Regions from separate parts of the Streptomyces sp. NPDC048590 genome, predicted to be linked through region 2. Evidence: riboswitches for the same ligand, from Rfam matches in the RefSeq annotation. Region 2 holds a riboswitch; the other holds the start of a gene.
The links. A riboswitch is a leader RNA that binds a small molecule or an ion and turns the genes downstream of it on or off. The one in region 2 is predicted to bind cyclic di-AMP.
Positions count from the first base shown of each region.

Region 1: another riboswitch for cyclic di-AMP. It lies ahead of ACGFNN_RS24390 (peptidoglycan DD-metalloendopeptidase family protein); the one in region 2 lies ahead of ACGFNN_RS32150 (M23 family metallopeptidase).

Region 1 covers NZ_JBICWC010000008.1:325,721-329,169, reverse strand. Annotated here, with positions in the region: gene ACGFNN_RS24395 (tyrosine-protein phosphatase) at 1-729, opposite strand, end outside; cyclic di-AMP (ydaO/yuaA leader) riboswitch at 1,155-1,310, shown strand; gene ACGFNN_RS24390 (peptidoglycan DD-metalloendopeptidase family protein) at 1,316-2,230, shown strand; gene ACGFNN_RS24385 (SGNH/GDSL hydrolase family protein) at 2,394-3,218, shown strand; gene ACGFNN_RS24380 (TetR/AcrR family transcriptional regulator) at 3,260-3,449, opposite strand, start outside.
Region 2 covers NZ_JBICWC010000014.1:111,828-115,276, forward strand. Annotated here, with positions in the region: gene ACGFNN_RS32140 (M16 family metallopeptidase) at 1-19, shown strand, start outside; gene ACGFNN_RS32145 (M16 family metallopeptidase) at 46-1,428, shown strand; cyclic di-AMP (ydaO/yuaA leader) riboswitch at 1,642-1,810, shown strand; gene ACGFNN_RS32150 (M23 family metallopeptidase) at 1,823-2,602, shown strand; gene ACGFNN_RS32155 (GntR family transcriptional regulator) at 2,835-3,449, shown strand, end outside.

The DNA of each region.
Region 1 (3,449 bases), on a different contig from region 2:
CTCGTCGATGGTGGCGAACGCGGCGGCGAGGTAGTCGGAGTGCGCGCCGAAGAGCGGATTGAGCAGCTCCATCACCTCTTCGGACATACCCGTGGCGGACGTGTCGCTGCGCTTCACCTTGTAGCGGCGGTGGGCGTCGTTGGACTTGAGGTAGTCGGCCTCGATGGCCTCCCTGTCCACGCCCACCGCGAGAAGGGTGACAGCGATCGAGAGGCCGGCCCGGTCCTTCCCCGCCGCACAGTGCATCAGGGCCGGCACGCTGTCCTCCGCCAGCGCGTGGAGCACGCGGCTGTGCTCGGAGGTGCGGTCCCTGATGATCGAACGGTAGGAGGCGACCATGCGGTCGGTGCCCTTGCCGTTCGCCAGGATCGAGCGCAGCTGCTCGATGTTGCCGTCACGCACGAGTCGCCAGAACTCGGCGCCGTCGGCCGGGTCGGAGAGCGGAATGCTGACGTTGCGGACGCCGGGCAGGTCCACGTCGTAGCCGTCGAGCTTGTGGTCGGCGGCGTTGCGGAAGTCGAAGACCGTGTGCAGACCGAGTCCGGAGAGGAAGGCCGCGTCCGCCTCGGTGGCGTGGGCGAGGTGCCCGCTGCGGTAGAGGCGCCCGAAACGCACGGTGCGCCCGTCCACGGTGGGAAGTCCGCCGACGTCACGGAAGTTACGGACACCGGTGAGATCGACGTCCGTCGGTTCGGGGCCGGCCGGCGGGACCTCTGGCAGCTGCGTCACAAGGGCTCCTGGGGTGTCGGGCGCCGGCGCCGCTCGCCGACGGGGCACGCTCGCGACGATACGACATGGCTGCATCGAGCAATCGCTTCGGTGCCCCGGCCTCACGGCGACATTTCGATCTGATTTAGCGCGACCAGTAATGAGATGTCCGTATTGATGCATTTGGAATAACATACGCATCTTGTGTGACGGCTTGGCCGCGATGGGTGAGCGGGATCATATCCGTGACGGTGTGTGGCGAATGCGCGCGAGGGCCTTCCTGGTGCCACACGGAAAGCCAAGATCTGTAATCCACGGAGTGTGACGGTAATTCCGCGCCGGAATTGACCTCTCCATTCCACTCCGCAATCCGGCGCTTGTTCGCGGAGTCCGGGCTCGCTTAACGTCACGGTCAATCCGGACGGAACGCCTAATCCTGCCGCCGACCGGAATCCGAACCGACTCACGTGTGGCAGGAGCGGGGGAACCAGGTAAGTCGCCGTCCGGGGGGATCCGGGCGGCTAGGGGTCAAGTCGCGTACCGCGGCCGGGCATCTCCAGTCCGAACCCGACAGCTCACCTCGCAGGCGCCGGAGAGGAATTCCCCCATGCCCGCACGAGGCAAGCACCGTCGCAGGAAGACCGGCCCGATATCCCGAGGCGTCCTCGCCGCAGGGACGGGCGGCGCCGTTCTCGCCCTCCCGCTGATCGGCGCCACCGGCGCCCACGCCGCCGAGCAGTCCGCGCCGGCCGCGAAGTCCGCCGCGGCGCACAGCGCCCCGGCGGCCGCGGCCAAGAAGGCTCCCCGGACCTACTCCGTGGTCGCCGGGGACTACCTGGCCAAGATCGCCGTCAAGGAGAAGATCAAGGGCGGCTGGCACAAGCTGTACAAGGACAACCGTGAGGTCGTCGGCGAGAACCCGAGCCTGATCCGTCCGGGTATGAAGCTGACCCTCGGGGCGAAGGCCTCCGCGCCCGCCGCGAAGTCCACCGAGGCCACGCCCTCCGCGGCGAAGGCAGCGGCACCCGCCACCGAGCGGCAGGCTCCGGCCGGGAAGACGGCCGCCGCTCCGGCCGAGGGGACCCCTGCCACGGGCACCTCCGAGAGCAACACCTCCGGCTACGCCGCGCCGGTCGAGAACCCCAACGTCACGACCCAGTACCGTGCTTCCGGCGCCAGCTGGTCCAGCGGCTACCACACCGGCTCCGACTTCCAGGCGGCCTCCGGCACCAGCGTCCGCTCGATCGGCCCGGGCACCGTGGTCTCCGCCGGCTGGAGCGGTTCCTACGGCAACGAGGTCGTCATCCAGCACAGCGACGGCATGTACTCCCAGTACGCGCACCTGTCCTCCCTCGAGGTCTCCGCCGGGCAGACCGTGACCGGCGGCCAGCAGATCGGCCTCTCCGGTTCCACGGGCAACTCCACCGGCCCGCACCTCCACTTCGAGGTCCGGACGGGACCGAGCTACGGCTCGGACGTCGACCCGATCGCCTACCTGCGTTCGCACGGCGTCGCCATCTGAGTCACGTCACCTGAGGGCAGGGGAGAGGGCGGTGCGCTGCGGCGCACCGCCCTCTCCCCTTATTCCGGCTTTACCAAAAACTGACCGGGTGGTCTTTCTCACCATCCGTCAACCCTTTATTACGGTCGCGTAGGTCACATTCGAAGGTGCAGGATATGCCCTTGTGGCAGACGATTCGAGAAACAGACGAGGCATCATCGGGTCGTACGCGGCGATCGGCGACAGCTTCACCGAGGGCGTCGGAGACCCCGGCCCCGACGGGAGGCTGGTCGGCTGGGCGGACCGGTTCGCGGTCCTGCTCGCGGACCAGCTCCCCGCCCCCGACGCGGTGACCGGTTCCGCGGACGACCCCCACGGGAACTTCCGGTACGCCAATCTCGCCGTACGCGGACGCCTCCTCGACCAGATAGTCGAGGAGCAGGTCCCCCGGGCCAAGGAGCTGGCGCCTGATCTGGTGAGCTTCTGCGCGGGTGGCAACGACATCCTCCGGCCCGGATCCGATCCGGACGACGTGGCGGAGCGCTTCGAGCGAGCGGTCGCCGACCTGACCCGGACGGTCGGAACGGTCATGGTCACCACCGGCTTCGACACCCGTGGCATTCCGGTGCTCAAGCACCTGCGCGGCAAGATCGCCATGTACACCGCCCACGTGCGGTCCATCGCCGACCGCTACGACTGCCCGGTGCTCGACCTGTGGTCCCTGCGGTCGGTCCAGGACCGGCGGGCCTGGGACAACGACCGGCTCCACCTCTCGCCCGAGGGCCACACCCGCGTGGCGCTGCGAGCCGCCCAGGTCCTCGGTCTCGACGTGCCGGCCGATCCCGACCAGGTGTGGCCCCCGCAGATCCCGCGGGGCGCCTTCGAAGTGCGCCGTGACGACATCCAGTGGGCGCGGGAGTACCTCGTGCCCTGGATCGGCCGCCGTCTTCGCGGGGAGTCGTCCGGTGACCACGTCGCCGCCAAGCGACCGGATCTGCTTCCGCTCTGACGGCAGCCGCCGCCGTCCGGGAGCCGGGCGGCGGCCGCTCCTCAGCGGGTCAGAGCGTCGTGGTCGATGCCGAGTTCACGGGCGAGCGCTTCCTCGGCCCACAGCAGCATGGTGGCCCGCGAGAGCGGACCCCCGTACGACATCATCTGGACGGCAAGCCCGTCCAGGAGGGCGGTGAGACGCCAGGCCACGGACATCGGATCGTCGCAGTGGAACTCACCTGCCGCGGCG
Region 2 (3,449 bases):
CGAGGGGGCCGACAAGTGACCGACGCCGCCGTGACTGGAGTAGCGATGGAGTACCACCCGCAGCCGACCGCGGGCGAGGCCAGGCCCTGGGCCTTTCCCGCGCCCGAGCGAGGCGCCCTGCCCAACGGGCTGACGGTGCTGCGCTGCCACCGCCCCGGCCAGCAGGTCGTCGCCGTGGAGATCTTCCTCGACGCACCCCTGGACGCCGAGCCCGAGGGGCTGGACGGCGTGGCCACGATCATGGCCCGAGCGCTGTCCGAGGGCACGGACAAGCGTTCCGCCGAGGAGTTCGCGGCGGAGCTGGAGCGCTGCGGGGCGACGCTCGACGCCCACGCCGACCACCCGGGGGTCCGCGTCTCGCTGGAGGTCCCGGTCTCGCGGCTCGCCAAGGCCCTCGGCCTGGTCGCCGAGGCGCTGCGGGCCCCCGCCTTCGCGGAGAGCGAGGTCGAGCGGCTGGTGGCCAACCGCCTCGACGAGATCCCCCACGAGCAGGCCAACCCCGCGCGGCGCGCCGCCAAGCAGCTCTCCAAGGAACTCTTCCCCGCCACCGCGCGGATGTCGCGCCCCCGCCAGGGCACCGAGGAGACGGTCCGGCGGATCGACGCCGCCGCGGTGCGGGCCTTCTACGAAGCCCACTTCCGTCCGGCCACGGCGACCGCGGTAGTCGTCGGAGACCTCACCGAGGTGGACCTCGACGGGCTGCTCTCCGACACGCTCGGCGACTGGTCCGGCAACGCCGGCCAGCCGCGCCCGGTCCCCCCGATCACCGCGGACGACGCCGGCCGCGTGGTCATCGTGGACCGTCCCGGAGCCGTGCAGACGCAGCTGCTGATCGGCCGTATCGGCGCGGACCGGCATGACAGCGTGTGGCCCGCGCAGGTCCTCGGCACGTACTGCCTGGGAGGCACGCTCACCTCGCGGCTGGACCGCGTGCTGCGCGAGGAGAAGGGCTACACCTACGGGGTCCGGGCCTTCGGACAGGTCCTGCGCTCCACGTCTCCCGGCACGGCGTCGGGGGGAACCGGCGCGGCGATGCTGGCCATCAGCGGTTCCGTGGACACCGAGTCCACCGGCCCCGCGCTGGACGACCTCTGGAAGGTCCTGCGGACGCTCGCGGCCGAGGGGCTCACCGACGCCGAGCGTGAGACCGCCGTGCAGAATCTCGTGGGCGTCGCCCCGCTGAAGTACGAGACGGCCGCCTCCGTCGCGGGGACGCTGGCCGACCAGGTCGAGCAGCACCTCCCGGACGACTACCAGGCCGAGCTGTACGCCAGGCTGGCGGCGACCGGCACCGTCGAGGCCACGGCCGCGGTGGTCAACGCCTTCCCCGTGGACCGGCTGGTCACGGTCCTGGTCGGCGACGCCTCACAGATCGCCGAGCCCGTGAGGGCGCTCGGTATCGGCGAGGTGTCGGTCGTCACCGGCTGACACCGCAGCACATCACCGGCTGACACCACAGCACATCCGGAACCCCGGCGGTCTCGACCGCCGGGGTTCCGTCATCTGTCCGATTCGCCCGGTATCGCAGCTGTTTGCCCTGTGGGATGTCCGACAAAGGCCCCTATCCGTTTGGAGCGGATGAGCCGCCCGATCTAGCGTCGGCTCGGCTGTCCGCCGGACGAATGCCGCAACCGCGGCGACGGGCAGCCATCGCCGAGTCCCCGTCAGGCGCGAGCCTGGGGAGCCGGGGACCCATGAAGTCCCTGGGGTGAATCGGACCCCCGTACCTCGCACGAGGCCCGGGTGCCCGTAGGAGACCTTCCTGCTCCGAACCCGTCAGCTAACCCGGTAGGCGAGAAGGAAGGAAAGGACCAGCCACTCCATGGCGTTCATCCGTGCCACCGGGAAGCACCGTGCCCCGAGCCGCCTGACGCGCAAGGGCGCCGAGGTCGCCGGTATCGCGGCCCTGGCCACCGTCGGTGTCGTCGGCGCCACCGCCTCCCCGGCCCTCGCCGCGGACGCCGAGGCCGCCCCCGCCTCCACCGGTCTCACCCAGACCGTCGCGCTCGACACCTCCCTCGCCGCCCAGATCCAGGCGCAGGCCGAGGTCCAGCAGCACCAGGCCGAGGCCGCCGCCAAGGCGAAGGCCAAGGCGGAGGCGAAGGCAGAGGCCGAGCGCAAGGCGGAAGCCCGCGCCGAGAAGGCGCGCGAGGAGAAGGCGCGTGCGGCGCGCGCCGCCGAGCGTGCCCGGCTGAACGCCTTCCACCTCCCGGTCGCCGGATCTCACGTGACCACCGGTTACAAGTCCGGCGGCTCGCTCTGGTCCTCCGGCAGCCACTCCGGCGTGGACTTCCAGGCTGCCTCGGGCACCTCCGTCGTCGCCGTAGGCGCGGGCACGGTCGTCGAGGCCGGCTGGGGCGGCGCCTACGGCAACAACATCGTGCTCAGGATGAAGGACGGCACGTACACCCAGTACGGTCACCTCTCCTCCATCGGCGTCTCCGTCGGTCAGAGCGTCGGCTCCGGCGAGCAGATCGGCCTCTCCGGCTCGACCGGCAACTCGACCGGACCGCACCTGCACTTCGAGGCCCGCACCACCCCCGAGTACGGCTCGGACATGGACCCCGTCGCCTACCTCCGGGCCCACGGCGTCCAGGTCTGACGTCCGCTCAGCCCTTGGGCACACCACTTCGGCGAAGGCCCCGGCACCCTGTGCCGGGGCCTTCGCCGTGCTGTGACGACGGACCGCGCGGAAGGCTCGGCCGAACTGCGTTCCGGCCAAAAGATATACATGGATTCCGCCCCGCCATCGGAAATTCCCGCCGGTTGCAATAGAGTCACAGAACAGGCGTCGATCGGCCGCGTTTCGCGGGGATTAAGGCGGAGGTTCGGACATGCGCATTCCCGCGCATTCGGTATGCACGGCGATCCGTGACGACATCGTCTCCGGTGTCTACGAGCGCGGCAGCCGCCTCACCGAGGAGGTGCTCGCCCGCCGTTACGGCGTCTCCCGCGTCCCCGTGCGCGAGGCGCTGCGCACCCTGGAGTCCGAGGGGTTCGTCGTGACGCGCCGGCACGCGGGTGCCTGCGTCGCCGAGCCCACGGAGCAGGAGGCCGCCGACCTGCTGGAGATACGGATGCTCCTGGAGCCCCTGGGGGCCGCGCGTGCGGCTCAGCGCCGCAGCGACGCCCACCTCAAGGTGCTCCGCGGTCTGGTGAGACTGGGGCAGGAGCGGGTGCGCCGGGGCGAGGGGGAGGATCTGCGCTCCCTGGGGGGCTGGTTCCACGAGACGCTGGCCCAGGCTTCGGGGAGTCCCGCCCTGATCGCGCTGCTTACCCAGCTCAGGCACAAGATCGCCTGGATGTACGCCGTCGAGCAGCCGGTCCGTCCCGCTGACTCCTGGGCCGAGCACGGGGCCCTCGTGGACGCGGTGGCGCGCCGCGACACCGAGCGGGCCAGGGCCATCGCGACGCAGCACGCGGAGCGGGCCGCCGCCGCACACCGCCTG